DNA from 2 places in the Kitasatospora paranensis genome. Region 2 is predicted to be linked to the other one. Evidence: riboswitches for the same ligand, from Rfam matches in the RefSeq annotation. Region 2 holds a riboswitch; the other holds the start of a gene.
What was found. A riboswitch is a leader RNA that binds a small molecule or an ion and turns the genes downstream of it on or off. The one in region 2 is predicted to bind ZMP and ZTP.
Positions count from the first base shown of each region.

Region 1: linked by a shared signal. The riboswitch ahead of ABEB13_RS38010 (bifunctional 5,10-methylenetetrahydrofolate dehydrogenase/5,10-methenyltetrahydrofolate cyclohydrolase) and the one ahead of ABEB13_RS04820 (glycine hydroxymethyltransferase) in region 2 are both predicted to bind ZMP and ZTP.

Region 1 covers NZ_BAABKV010000001.1:8,002,994-8,009,986, forward strand. The annotation lists gene ABEB13_RS37990 (AraC family transcriptional regulator) at 1-92, opposite strand, end outside; partial or broken gene ABEB13_RS37995 (MBL fold metallo-hydrolase) at 192-1,093, shown strand; gene ABEB13_RS38000 (APC family permease) at 1,403-2,824, shown strand; gene ABEB13_RS38005 (alpha/beta fold hydrolase) at 2,990-3,775, shown strand; ZMP/ZTP riboswitch at 3,841-3,926, shown strand; gene ABEB13_RS38010 (bifunctional 5,10-methylenetetrahydrofolate dehydrogenase/5,10-methenyltetrahydrofolate cyclohydrolase) at 3,947-4,807, shown strand; gene ABEB13_RS38015 (hypothetical protein) at 4,969-5,661, shown strand; gene ABEB13_RS38020 (SCO4651 family lipoprotein) at 5,794-6,729, shown strand; gene ABEB13_RS38025 (DUF6939 family protein) at 6,763-6,993, opposite strand, start outside.
Region 2 covers NZ_BAABKV010000001.1:928,568-935,560, forward strand. The annotation lists gene ABEB13_RS04815 (GNAT family N-acetyltransferase) at 1-391, shown strand, start outside; gene ABEB13_RS04820 (glycine hydroxymethyltransferase) at 443-1,912, opposite strand; ZMP/ZTP riboswitch at 1,947-2,038, opposite strand; gene ABEB13_RS04825 (ATP-binding protein) at 2,250-5,114, shown strand; gene ABEB13_RS04830 (carbohydrate-binding protein) at 5,285-6,993, opposite strand, start outside.

The sequences.
Region 1 (6,993 bases), 7.1 Mb from region 2:
ATACGGGTGCACCAACTCCCGCCGACCCGGAGCCGGTTCGAGGACGGCTGTCCGATGCGCACGGCTGAGATGGCGTCACTGACCACGTCCACCGGCACAGCCTAACCCCGCCTCGGACATGAGACGCACGCGTATCCGGCTGAGGCGAGGAGGCATTGGAACGCTCAACCGGCCTGCCTACGATCGTCGGTATGACGAGCGACAGCACAGACCGATTCACCCTGGGCGACGTCGAGGTCCTCCGGATCGTCGAGTGGCAGGGCGCGTTCGCCCCCGCCCGAACACTGGTCCCGGATTCGGCCGAAGCGCTGTGGAAGGACAACGAGGAGTGGCTCGCCCCCGACCACTGGGAGCCCGACAGCGACCGCGCGACGGTCGCCCTGCAGACCTGGGTGCTGCGCAGCGGCGGCCGGACGGTGCTGGTCGACACGGCGGTCGGCAACGGTCGCGAACGGCCCGGTTCGCCGAACTTCCACCACTGGCAGGGCGACTTCATGGAGCGCCTGGCACGGGCCGGGCTGCGGCCGGAGGACGTGGACGTGGTCGTCAACACCCACGTGCACGGTGACCACGTCGGCTGGAACACGGCCGACGCCGACGGCGAGTGGGTGCCGGCCTTCCCCAACGCCCGGTACCTCGTCCCGGCCGCCGACGACTTCCACTTCGGGCCGGCCAACGGCTACGGCGGCGGCCTGCGCGAGGACGACCGGCTGATCTACGAGGACAGCATCGCACCCGTCCACCGCGCCGGGCAGGTCGAGCTGTGGGACGGCACCCACCGCATCGACGACAACCTCGTCCTCGAGTCGGCACCCGGCCACACCCCGGCTCGTCGGTGCTGCGCCTCGCCTCCGGCCGCGACCGGGCGGTCTTCGTCGGGGACGTGCTGCACAGCCCGGTGCAGATCCTCCGCCCCGAGTGCAGCAGCTGCTTCTGTCTGGACCCGGCGCAGGCGGCCGACAGCCGCCGGCGGATCCTCGACCGGGCCGCGGCGGAGCGTGAGCTGGTCGTCCCGGCGCACTTCGGCGGCAGCGGCGCGGTCGAGGTCCGGCGGGACGGCGGCGGATTCGCGGTCCACCCCTGGCGTCCGTAGCGGCCACCCGACCCGTGCCGGCGTCTGCACAGTGTCAAAGGCGTCACACAACCCTTGTCACGGTGATCGATTGCGGTGACGGATCGCAGGCCACAGACTCCCAAGGACGTCGTCGGGTCCTTTGACCTGCGGCGTCCCCGGGGGCTGTACGGTCACGGGCGCCCACCTGCCGTGGTGGCGCCGCGTTGCTTCGCGCACCCGGGTGATCCGGGCACACGACTCGCGCGCCGACCACTCAGAGGTGACCATGACCGCCGTTCCGGTGGACCCCGTCCCGACCCGTCTGCCCGCCCCCGACGGGTGCGGCTGATGCCGCTGGTCGCGCTGATCTTCTTCAGTGTGTCCGGTGGCGCGTACGGCATCGAGGAGCTGTTCTCGACCTCCGGTCCGGGCATGGCGATCCTGCTGATCGTGGTCACCCCGCTGATCTACAGCGTGCCGCACGCGCTCGTGGTGGCGGAACTCGGCACCGCGATCCCGGTCGAGGGCGGCTACTACCACTGGGTGAAGCGCGGGCTCGGCAAGTTCTGGGGCTTCCAGCAGGGCCTGCTGCAGTGGATTTGCAGCTTCGTCGACATGGCGGTCTACCCGGTCCTCTTCACCAGCTACCTGCAGAGCCTGGTGGGTGCGGTCGCGCCCGGCAAGCACGTGCTGTTCCGGATGGGCCACTTGCAGTTCGACCTGAACTGGTTCATCTGTCTGGCCGTGATCGTGGTCTTCACCCTGCTCAACCTGCTCGGCGCGGGCTGGGTCGGCGAGTCGTCGGTCGTCTTCGCGGTGGTCTGCCTGCTGCCGATGCTGATCCTCTCCGGGATCGGCATCGCCCACCTGGTCGGCGACGGCATCAACCCGGTCGCCTCGATGACCGCCGAGGCGGGGCAGTCGACCTGGAACGCGTTCGGCGCGGGGCTCTTCATCGTGATGTGGAACTACTGCGGCTGGGACAGCGTGTCCAACGTGGCCGGAGAGATGGAGAACCCGCGCCGACACCTGCCCAAGGCGCTCGCGATCTCGGTCGTCCTGATCATGGTGGCCTATCTGCTTCCCACCATCGCCTCGCTCGCCACCGGGGCGGACGGCGACGCCGGCTGGCGGAACTGGGAGGCCGGGTCCTTCTCCGCCGTGGCCGAGCAACTGGCCGGCCCGTGGCTCCAGATCACCGTCACGGTCGGCGGCATGTTCGCCGCGGTGGCCATGTTCTCGGCGCTGCTGGCCTCCAACTCCCGCCTGCCGCTGGTGCTCGCCCAGGACGGCTACTTCCCGGCCTGGGTGGCGAAGGAGAGCCCGCGCTACCGCGTCCCGATCGCGTCGGTGGTCGGCTCGTCGGTGATCTACGCGGTGTTCTGCCTCAGCAGCTTCACCAACCTGGTGATCTTCGACGTCTTCCTCACCAACATCGGCATCCTGCTGGAGGTGGCCGCTCTCATCGCGCTCCGCTTCAAGGAGCCGGAGCTGGACCGGCCCTACCGGATCCCCGGCGGCTGGTGGAGCATCGGCGGCATCGTGGTCAGCCTGCTGGCCGTCTGCGCCTGGGCCGCCTGGCAGCAGTACGTGGAGAGCGGCACCCAGGCGGTCACCTACGGGATCGTGGTGGTCGCCGTGTCCTTCCTGCTCTACGTCCCGCTCGCCCGCCGCGCCCGCGGCCGGCAGCCCGGGTACGGTGCGGTGCCTGCGCAGGCCCCGGGCGGGACGGCCGCCGACCTGTCCGAGTCCTCCTCGTACCCCTCGTAGGCACCGCCTCCGCACGCCAGGCACCGCCTCCGCACGCGCCCCGGAGCGGCCCGCAGCCGCTCCGGGGCGTTCGGCATGCCGGGTGCCGCCGGGAGGCACCGTCCGCTGTCCTCCGGAGCGGCAAATGCGGTGGCCGGTGCGGTGCCGGCCTGCAAGGATCCGGGCATGCTCATCCTTGCCGACGACCTCGGCCACCTCTCCTACAGCGTGATCGGTGAAGGTCCGCCCCTCGTGCTCGTGCATGCCGGTGTCGCCGACCACCGGATGTGGGACGCGGTCGTGCCCGTGCTCGCGGAGCAGTACACGGTCATCCGCTACGACCTGCGCGGCTTCGGCGAGTCCGCACCGCCGGCCGGCCCGTTCCGCGAGACCGACGACCTGTGCCGCCTCCTGGACCACCTGGGTCTCGATCGTGTCCGGCTGGTCGGCGCGTCCTGGGGCGGCCGCGTGGCGGTGAACTTCACGCTCGCCCACCCGGGCCGGGTGCGGTCACTGGCCCTGCTCGCCCCGCCGTGGCCCGGCTATGACTGGTCCTCGGACATGATCGCGTACGACGAGGCCGAGACGGCGGCCCTGGCCGCGGGCGACCTGGACACGGCGGTCGGCGTGAACCTGGACATGTGGCTGCGCGGACCTGCCCGCAGCTGGCAGGACGTCGCCCCGGGCCTGGCCGACCGACTCCGTGACCCGGTACGGACGTCGCTGGTGAACCAGGACGCCGTCGGTGAGCACTCCCAGGGCGGCCCGGCGGGCGACCTGGCCACGATCGGTGTTCCCACCCTGGTCGGAATCGGCCGCCTCGACATCGCCGACTTCCAGGACATCGCCCGCCGGTACACGTCCGCCATCCCCGGCGCCGACCTGGTCGAGTTCGCCACCGCGGCCCACCTCATCGCGCTGGACGCACCCACCGAACTCACCGCCGAACTCGTCCGGTTCCTCGCCTACTGACGCACCGACCGCCACCGGGCACCGGGTGCCGGTGCCCGCTGGGAGGCGCAGGTCGCGCTAGAGTGCGGACGGGCCGTGACTGGCGCTGAGGTGGACGACCACCGGGGAGCGGCCTGACACTCCGTCGATGCCGTGCGCCTGGGCGACTCCCACGACGCCCAGGAGTGGCACGTGACCAGGACACCGACGGCCCGATTGATGGACGGTGCCGGCCTCGCCCGCCGGGTGAACGCGGCGACCGCCTCGGCGGTGGAGGAGATCCGCCGGCGCACCGGAACGGCGCCCTGCCTGGCGACCGTGCTGGTCGGCGAGGACCCGGCGTCCGTGACCTATGTGCGGATGAAGCAGACCCGGTGCGCCAAGGCGGGCATCCGCTCGCGGCACATCGCCCTTCCAGCTTCGGTCGGCACAGGCGAACTGGTCGAGGCCGTCGCCGCGCTGTCGCACGACCCCGAGGTGCACGGGATCCTGCTGCAGCACCCGGTCGGGCCGCACATCGACGAACGCGCGGCCTTCGAGGCGATCGCTCCCGACAAGGACGTCGACGGCGTCACCACGCACTCGTTCGCGGCGATGGGATTCGGCCTGCCCGGCTTCGTCTCCTGCACCCCCGGCGGGATCCTGCGGCTGCTGGACGAGTACGGCGTCGACCTCGCCGGCAGGCACGCCGTCGTGGTGGGCCGCAGTGCCATCCTGGGCAGGCCCGCCGGAATGCTCCTGCTGGGGCGGGACGCCACAGTTACCTACGCCCACTCGCGGACCGCGGACCTCCCGGCGCTCGTCCGGGAGGCCGACGTCCTGGTCGCCGCCACCGGGCGGCCCGGGCTGATCCGCGGCGCGGACATCAAGCCGGGTGCCGTGGTGGTCGACGCGGGCTACGGCCCCGGCAACGTGGGCGATGTCGAATTCGGGGCGGCTGCCGAGCGGGCGAGCCTGATCACCCCGGTGCCCGGCGGCGTCGGGCCGATGACCATCGCCGTCCTGCTGGCCCAGACGGTCGAGGCCGCCCGCCGCCGGCTCGGACCCGCCTGACCGGCCGGGTCCCGCGGCGTGGAGGGGGCGATTCCGACGGGGCGTCACCTCTCCGCGTCGTGCGGGCCGCGGCATGATCGGACCGGTTGTCGTGCACGCGGCCGGGCTCGCTATCGTGGGCCGACCGCGAAGCTGCGGACCGTCAACGGGGGACGACACACGTGAGCACCGTACTGTTCAATCTGACCACCGCGGCACTGATGGTGCTGATGTTCAAGAGCGGGATCGCCCTGGTGGGCGAGGACACGCTGCGCAGGCGGCCCGTCCCGTGGGCGGCGGTGGGGCTCACCGCCCTCGCCGTGGGCGCCGTCGTGCTGCAGGTGACCTGGTCCGGGGCGATGGCCAGGTTCGACGCGGACCCGAGCAGGGCCGGCTGGTGGCGGGTGTTCACCTCGGTCTTCATGCAGAACGGCGGTGTCCTGGGCGCCGTGTGGAACATCGCGACCATCGCCGTGATCGCCGCCCTGGCCCAGTGGTTCTGGCGGGGGCCGCTGATGCTGCTCCTCTTCACGGCGGGCATCCTGCTCCCGCAGCAGATCGACGCACTGTTCGGCGAGACGGCCCGCAGCACCGATCCGCGCAACTTCGCGGGCAGCTCGGGCGCGACGTACTTCCTCGCGGCGACCCTGGCGGCGGCCCTCCTGTTCGGTACGGCCGACCGCACCCAGCGGCTCCTGGCGGTGAGCGTCCCCGTCGTCGGGCTGGTGCTGTGGGTCGGGCAGGGCAACGCCCATGGGCTGGTCACGGTCTACGGCTTCGTCCTCGGCGCCGCCGTCCTGCCCGCCGCCCGTCGCCTGGGGCTCACCGCCCCTGCACCGGCGGCCTGTCCGGAGGCGCCGGTCGGCCGGTCCTGACCGCCGTGCCGGGGGCGCTCGGCGTGGTACGACCCCGGCACGGAACCGGCTTCGCGAAGCCGGTCCGAGGTGTCTTGCCGCACCGCAGCCATGATCGCTACCGTGTGCGAAACGATTCCACTGGGGGCTCCTGTGCAGGGACACCGGCCGCTGTGGCGGGCCGCCGTCATGGCCGTCATCGCCGCGACCACCGGGTGCGCGCAGCACGTCACCGCCGGGAGCGGGCCGAGCCCGTCGGTCTCCGTCACGGCGTCCGGGGTGCCTGCGTCGGCCTCCGCGTCGACCGGCCCGGGGGCGGCCGCGGCCGCGGTGGACGCGGCCCTCAAGAAGGTGACCTCGGCGGGTTCCGTGACGATCCGCGGCCGCCTCGCGGCGATGTACACCGAGGCCGACCTGCACGGTGCACTGGCCTGGGGCGGCAACGGCCTGACTGGCGAAATGGCCGCGGACACGAGGACGTCGGACGCGGCAAAGGGCTTCCTGCCCGAGCCCGACCCGTTCACCGCACGCTACGCCGGGCAGCGCGTGTACGGACGCTACGGCAGTGATGTCACCTCGAAGCTGCAGGGTCGGCACTGGATCGCCTTCGACACCCTGGGTCTCGCCGCCACCGCGCGCGATTCCGGGCTCGCCCTGCTGCCCTACCAGCTCAGCCGGATCGATCCCGTCAGTGTGCTGACCGAGCTCCGTGCCGCCGTCGAGGTCGACGCCATGGGGCCGGACGCCGGGGCCGGGCCCGGCGTCACCGTCTACTCGGGCATGCTCGGTGCCGAGCAGCTCGCCGCCCTGGCCGCCCGCGGCGCCGACGCCGGTTCGTCGGCGCAGCTCCGTGACCGGTACCGGGCGGGCCGCCTCACCTCGGAGACGATCACCGTCTGGATCGGTCCGGAGGGGGTGCCGGTGAAGGCGCTCTACGGGATCGCGGCGGCCACCGGTTCCTTCAACACGACCGTCGAGTACGCGCAGTACGGCACCACCGTGCCGGCGCCGCAGGCCCCGGACGCCCGCGACACCACGGAGGCGGCTCAGGCGCTCGCGGCCCTTCCCAACATCGGCGCCCGCCCCTGACGGTGTCCCGGGGCGGGGACCGACGGGGTGGGGTCAGTCCTCGGACGGCCAGCGGTCCTCCAGGTGGAGCCGGATCAGCTCCGCGTGGGAGAGCGGGGTCCGGGGATCGGTGATGTCGCCGTTGGTGGTGTAGTCCAGCAGGACGACGTCCGGTTTGCCGCGGAGCTCTTCGACCAGATCGGCGACGCGGTTCTCCAGGACCCACCGGTACGCGGGCAGGTAGATCCGCCGCCGTGCCGTCTCGTAGGGGAGCAGGCCGTCCCC
Region 2 (6,993 bases):
GTGGACATACCGGCAGTGGCAGGAGTGGCTCGCCGGGGAGGGCGTCGAGACCTGGGTGGCGTGGGTGGCCGGCACTCCGGCCGGGTACGTCCAGCTGGAGCCCCGTCCGGGCGGCGAGGTGGAGATCGTGTACTTCGGTCTGCTGCCGGACTTCATCGGCCAGGGTCTGGGCAGCCGCCTGCTCGCCGACGGGATCGCCCGCGCCTGGGACCTCGCCGACCGGCATCCGGCACTGCCGCGGACCGCCAGGGTCACCGTCCACACCTGTTCACTGGACGGCCCGGCGGCGCTGCGCACCTACCGGGCGCGCGGGTTCCGGGAGGCCAGGACGGAGTCGGCCGAGCAGCCGGTCGTCGCGGCGCCCGGCCCGTGGCCGGGCGCCGACGGCTGACGGACCGGTCCGGCGGCGGAGCGGACCGCCGACGGACCGGACCGGCCGCCGTCAGACCAGGTCGAGACCCGGGTAGAGCGGGAAGTCCGTGAGCAGGTCGGCGGCCCGCTTCGCGACCGCGTCGCGGGCCTGGGGGTCGAGCACGTACCGGGCCCTGGACTCCCGGCCGGTGCCGGGGTCGGTGGGTGCGGTGGCGGCGAGGACGGTGGTGATCAGGTCGGCGATCTCGTCCATCTCGGCCGGGCCGAGGCCGCGGGTGGTGAGCGCCGGGGTGCCGATCCGCACGCCGGAGGTGTACCAGGCGCCATTCGGGTCCTGCGGGACGGCGTTGCGGTTGGTCACCACGCCGGAGTCCAGCAGCGCGGCCTCGGCCTGACGGCCGGTCAGCCCGGAGCCGGAGACGTCGAGCAGCACGAGGTGGTTGTCGGTGCCGCCGGTGACCAGGCGCACCCCGCGCCGCAGCAGGCCCTCGGCGAGCGCCCGGGCGTTGTCGACGACGCGCTGCGCGTAGTCCCGGAACTCGGGGCGGCGGGCCTCCGCGAGGGCCACCGCCTTGGCCGCCATGACGTGCGGCAGCGGGCCGCCGAGCACCATCGGGCAGCCCCGGTCGACGTGTTCGGCCAGCTCGGCGTCGCACAGCACGAGGCCGCCGCGCGGTCCGCGCAGCGACTTGTGGGTGGTGCTGGTGACGATCTGCGCGTGCGGAACGGGGTCGAAGTCGCCGGTGAGGACCTTGCCGGCGACCAGGCCCGCGAAGTGCGCCATGTCGACCATGAGCGTCGCCCCGACCTCGTCGGCGATTTCGCGCATCAGGCGGAAGTTGACCAGGCGCGGGTAGGCGGAGTAGCCGGCGACCAGGACGAGCGGGCGGAACTCCCGTGCGGTGGCCCGCAGGGCGTCGTAGTCGAGCAGGCCCGTCCCCGGGTCGGTGCCGTAGCTGCGCTGGTCGAACATCTTGCCGGAGAGGTTGGGGCGGAAGCCGTGCGTGAGGTGGCCGCCCGCGTCCAGGGACATCCCCAGCAGCCGCTGGTCGCCCAGCTCCCTGCGCAGTTCGGCCCAGTCGCCGTCGGTGAGGTCGTTGACGTTCCGGACGCCGGCCCGGCGCAGCGCCGGGCCCTCCACCCGCTGCGAGAGGATCGCCCAGTAGGCGACGAGGTTGGCGTCGATCCCGGAGTGCGGCTGGACATAGGCGTGTTCGGCGCCGAAGAGCTCGCGGGCGTGCTCGGCGGCGAGCGCCTCGACGGTGTCCACGTTGCGGCAGCCGGCGTAGAAGCGGCGGCCGACGGTGCCCTCCGCGTACTTGTCGCTGAACCAGTTGCCCATGGTCAGCAGCACGGCGGGAGAGGCGTAGTTCTCGCTGGCGATCAGCTTGAGCGAGGCCCGCTGGTCCTCGACCTCGGCGCCGATGGCGTCGGCGACGCGCGGTTCGACGTCGCGCACGACGTCGATGGCGCTGCGGAATGCGGTGGCGGCCGCCGGTACGACGGCGGTGTGCGGGGAGGACGGAACGGCGGAAGGGATGCCGGGCGTGGCCAAGGCGGTCTCCTCATGACGATTCGAAGGCCCAGGCGCACGGCGACAGCGTGAGACACGGAGCCGCTCCCCGATGGTCGAGTCCATCCCTGCGCGCCAGTCACGGCTCGCCGCGAGCCTAGCAACGCGAGCGCCGCGCCGCACAGGCCCCCTCGTGTCGCCCGCCTCCGTACGCACCGCCGGCGCGAGCACCACCAGGCACCTGGGTGCGCTCACTTCGGTGGCGAGGCGGACGTCGTCCGCCGGGTCCGCTGTACTGGTCGGGTGGGGGGTGAAGTGGAATAATCACCTCCGTTGCTGCGCGATCCGTCCGTTCGGAGGCTCCATGCCAGGTGCGCGGGCCGCCCGGCCCGGTTCCGACCGCCGTACGGGCTTCGCGCTCGTGGGCCGTGGAACGGAGCTCCGTTCCCTCCTGACGGCTCTCCGGGACGGGCCCGCCGTGGCCTTCGTCGAGGGCGAGGCGGGAATCGGGAAGTCCCGGCTGCTGCGGGAGGCCGAGGACCGTATCCGGGCGGACGGTACGCCGGTGCTGCGGGGCGTGTGCCACCCGCTGCGCGAGCCGCTGCCCCTCGGTCCGGCGGTCGACGCGCTGCGCGACGGCTGGTCGTACTTCGGGCCCGAGGCCCGGTTCGGCCCGGCCACGGCCGTCCTGGCGGCCTACCTGCCGGAACTCGCCGACCGGCTCCCCACCACAGCCCCGGACCCCGGGGACGGCAGCCGCGGCCAGCTGCTGATGCGCGCGGTGCACCAGGTCCTGGGGGCCCTGGGCCCGGCCGTGCTGATGATGGAGGACGTGCACTGGGCGGACGACGCCACCCAGGACCTGCTGCTCCTGCTGGCCCGCAACCCGCCGGGCCGGCTGCGACTGGTCCTCACCTACCGGCCCGGCGACCTGCCCGGCGACGGCAACGTACTGGGATCGCCCTACCGCCGCCCGGTCGGCGTCGGCGGCGCCGACATAGCGCTGCGGCCGCTCTCGCAGGCGCAGGTCCGCGAACTGGCGGTGTCGGTGATCGGCCCGGCGGCCAACGCCTCGCTCTGCCGGGAGCTGTTCGAACGCAGCGGCGGCATCCCGCTCGCCGCCGAGGAGGACCTCATCGTCCTGGCCGACCACCTCACCCGGGCCGGTGGTGCGTCGGCGGCGCTAGAGAACGCCCGGGTGCCGCGCGCCCTGCAGGAAGCGGTGAACAGCCGGATCGAACCGCTCGGCACCGGTGCCACCGCCGCGGTGCAGGCCGCGGCCGTCCTGGCGGTCACCGCGAGCGAGGAACTCCTCGCGGCGGTCGCCGCTCTGACCGATGATCAGGCCGAGGACGCCGTCACCGCCGCACTCGAAGCCGGTGTCCTGGTCGAGAAGGATTCCGGCCGGTACGGCTTCCACCACGCGCTCGCCCGCCGGGCCGTCTACGACAAGATCCCGGGCCCGCGCCGCCGCCGCCTGCACGCCCGCGCCGCCGAGGCGTTGGCCCGCCAGGACCCGCCCGCCCTGGTCCAGATCGCCCACCACACCCGTCGGCTCGGCACCGCCGCCTGGCTGCCGACCGCCCTCGCCGCCACCGAGCACGCCATCGCGCTCGGCGACGACGGCGTCGCCGCCGACCTCCTCCAGCAACTCCTCGCCGAGCCCGCCCTCGCACCCGACGATCGCACGCGCGCCGCCCTGGCCCTCGGCGCCATCGCCGCCTTCCGGACCGACCCGGCGGCCAGCACCGCGACGCTGCGCCGGATCATCGCCGACCCCGCCCTGCCCATCGGGATCCGCGGCGAGATGCGCTTCCACCTCATCCGCGTCCTGACGAACACCGACGCCTACTGGGAGGATCTGGCGGAACTGCGACAGGCGATCGCCGAACTGGAGAGCAGGCCGGCCACCGCCGCGGCCGCCATGGCGAGCCTCAGCTTCTGCTCCGCCATGAGCGAGCGGGGCCAGACCGTCGCGGAGGACCTGGCGCTGATGGACCGCGCGGATCACCTGGCCGCCCGCACCGGCGACCCCCTCACCCGGGCCGACGTCCTCGCCACCAGAATCGGGCTGCTGGAGATCATCGGCGACCCGCGCGGCCGGGAGCTCCTCAAGGAACTGCCTCTGCGGACCACCGACCGCGCCGTCCTCCGTCACAGCGCGCGGGCCCTCCACAACGCGGCCTACTACGAGATGTCCCGGGGCTGCGACCGGGAGGCCGGCGAGATCCTCGGCGAGGCCGAGGAACTGGGCCGTCGTACCGGTTCGCAGATCCTGGAACTCGGCTGCCTGGCCATCCGGCTGGGTCTCGACGTCGTGAGCGGCCGCTGGGCCGGTCTGGACGACAGAGTCGAAGCGACGCTGCAGGAGTCCCCGGAGAACAGCACGATCCGACTCGCCCTGACGGCGGCCGGCGCGATCCTGGACACCGCACGGGGGCGATGGGGGCAGGCCCGTGAGCGCCTCGCACCACTCACCGGCGCGGCCAACGCGGACATCGGGCCGCTGGCGATCAGCCTGCTCGCCCGGCTCGACCTGCTGGAGGGCGACGCGCCGAGTGCGTGGCAGCGGATCGAGCCGGCGGTGGCGGCCAGACGCCGCAAGCACCTGCGGGCGCAGACCGTCGACCTGGTGCCGACCGCCGTCCAGGCCGCACTCGCCTGCGGCGTCCATGACGAGGCCCGCCGCCTCACCGACGACGCCGAACGCGGAATCGAAGGCCTCAACGCGCCGGGCGTCGCCGCGGGAGTCTCCTGGTGCCGCGGCCTGCTCGCCGCCGGCACCGACCCCGAGGCCGCCCTCACCCACCTGGTCCGCGCTCGGGTCCGGTACGAGGCCATCGGCCGTGTCCACACCGCGGCCCGGGTCGCCGAACAGACCGGCCTCCTCGAACTCTCGCACGCCTCCGGTTCGGCCGGCCGCGAACTCCAGGGCGCCCTGGACACCTTCGCCCGGCTCGGCGCCACCGCCGACGCCGCTCGCTGCCAACGAGTCCTGCGCGACAACGGCCTGCTGCGCCGCACACCCCGCCGCCGCAGCTACGGCGCCGACCTCTCCCCGCGCGAACGCCAGGTGGCCGAACTGCTCTCCGCCGGTGTCACCAACCAGGAGATCGCGCACTCCCTCGCCCTCTCACCGCGCACCGTCGAGCACCATGTCGCCAGTGTCCTCAGGAAGCTGGGCGTCACCCGAGCCCGGGTCCGTGAGGCCCTCGACACCGAGCCCTGAGCCCGGGGAGGCGTCGTGCGTCGGGCACGGGCCGATGTCCGGCAGGGGCATGCGACGGGTCACCCGCGGGTGAAATCCGGCCGGGCGAGGGCGGGGTGGCCGTCCCGCGCAGCACGAGGCGTTCCGGCCCGGGGACCGGGCCGGAACGCCTGTGGGGTGGATGCCGGGGTTCAGCCGGCGGTGACGGTGATGCTGTCGAGGTTGATGCTGCCGGAGTCGTTCGGTCCGACGGCCAGTTGGATGGTGTTGTCGCCGCTCGTCAGGGTGACGGGGACGTTGACGGTGCCCCAGGTGTCCCAGTTGGCGGTGGTCGGCAGTTGGACCTGCACGGTGGTTCCGCCGGCGGTCAGGGAGACGGTGCGGGTGACGTTCAGGTACGGTCCGGGATTCCTGCCGCCCGTGGAGTTCGCGTAGCGGATCGAGACGTGGTGGGTGCCCGCGGCCGAGGTCGTCACCCGCAGGGTGTCGGTCGCGCCCGGGTAGAGGCCGGCCACGAAACCGCTGCCGGTGTAGCCCGCGTGGTTCGCCTCGGTGGTGGCGCCGCCGGCGAGGATGCCCTTCTCCGCCTCGCACACGGCGGTGACGGCGCAGGCCGGTGCGGTGACGGTGATGCTGTCGAGGTTGATGCTGCCGGAGTCGTTCGGTCCGACGGCCAGTTGGATGGTGTTGTCGCCGCTCGTCAGGGTGACGGGGACGTTGACGGTGCCCCAGGTGTCCCAGTTGGCGGTGGTCGGCAGTTGGACCTGCACGGTGGTTCCGCCGGCGGTCAGGGAGACGGTGCGGGTGACGTTCAGGTACGGTCCGGGATCCTTGCCGCCCGTGGAGTTCGCGTAGCGGATGACGGCGCTGTAGGTGCCCGCGGTGGGGACGTTCACCGTGAGGGTGTCGGTCGCGCCCGGGTAGAGGCCGGCCACGAAGCCGCTGCCGGTGGAGCCCGCGTGGTTCGCCTGGATGCTGGCGCCGCCGGAGAGAGTGCCCGTCTCCGCCTCGCACACGGCGGTGACGGCGCAGGAGGATGCGGGGTCGGGCAGGGCGAGTTCGGCGATGCTGGCCGCGCCGCCGCCGCTGAAGGTGAACGTGACGGCCTGCGTGGCGGTCGCCGGCCACGACACGTGCAGGTCGCCGCTGGCCGGGACGGCGCCGGTCGCCTCCTTGGTCCACCCCGCGGTGGACTGGACCCAGGCTTCGTAGTTCGCGGGCCTGGTCGGCCCCCACTGGATGTCGGCCCTGCTGGTCTGCTTGCCGGGTGCCAGGGTGACGGCGAGCGAGGACGGCGCGGTCGAGGCGGCGGTCCAGACGGTGGCGGTGCTGCCGTCGACGGCGGCGGCGGGCGGGTTGTCGGACAGGGCGGAGGATGCCTTGGCGGTCTGGCACCGTGCCTGGTTGGACGTCGGGACGAGGTCCGGCCGGGCGGTGGGGACGGTGAGCGGAGAGCCCTGTGCGAGGGTCTGCGGTCCGGTGGGGAACTTCACGGTGATCGGGTTGCCGGAGACGAGGGAGACCTTGGTGTTCTGCGCTCCGATCTCCACGTTGACGGATCGGCCCTGGTACTGCAGGCCGGTGAGCGTGACGCCGCCGCCGAGCTGCGGGGTCAGCATCGGGTTGAGCACCAGGGCGTCCTGCTGCCAGCGCAGGCCGGCGAGGCCGTAGGGGAAGGTCTGGAGGAAGCCGCCGGCGCCGGTCGCGAAGTTGAAGGCCGGGTTGCCCTGGCCCGCGGAGGCCCCCGTGAACTTGGTCTCCAGGAACTGCTGGAAGGGGCCGCGGAGGAAGGGGGCGTAGGAGTTCCGCAGGAGGGTGTCGGTCAGGCAGCCCGGGGTCTGGGCGTAGGCGGCGATGACGGCCTCGACCGACGCGGTCATTGCCGGGCCGCCGGCGTCCA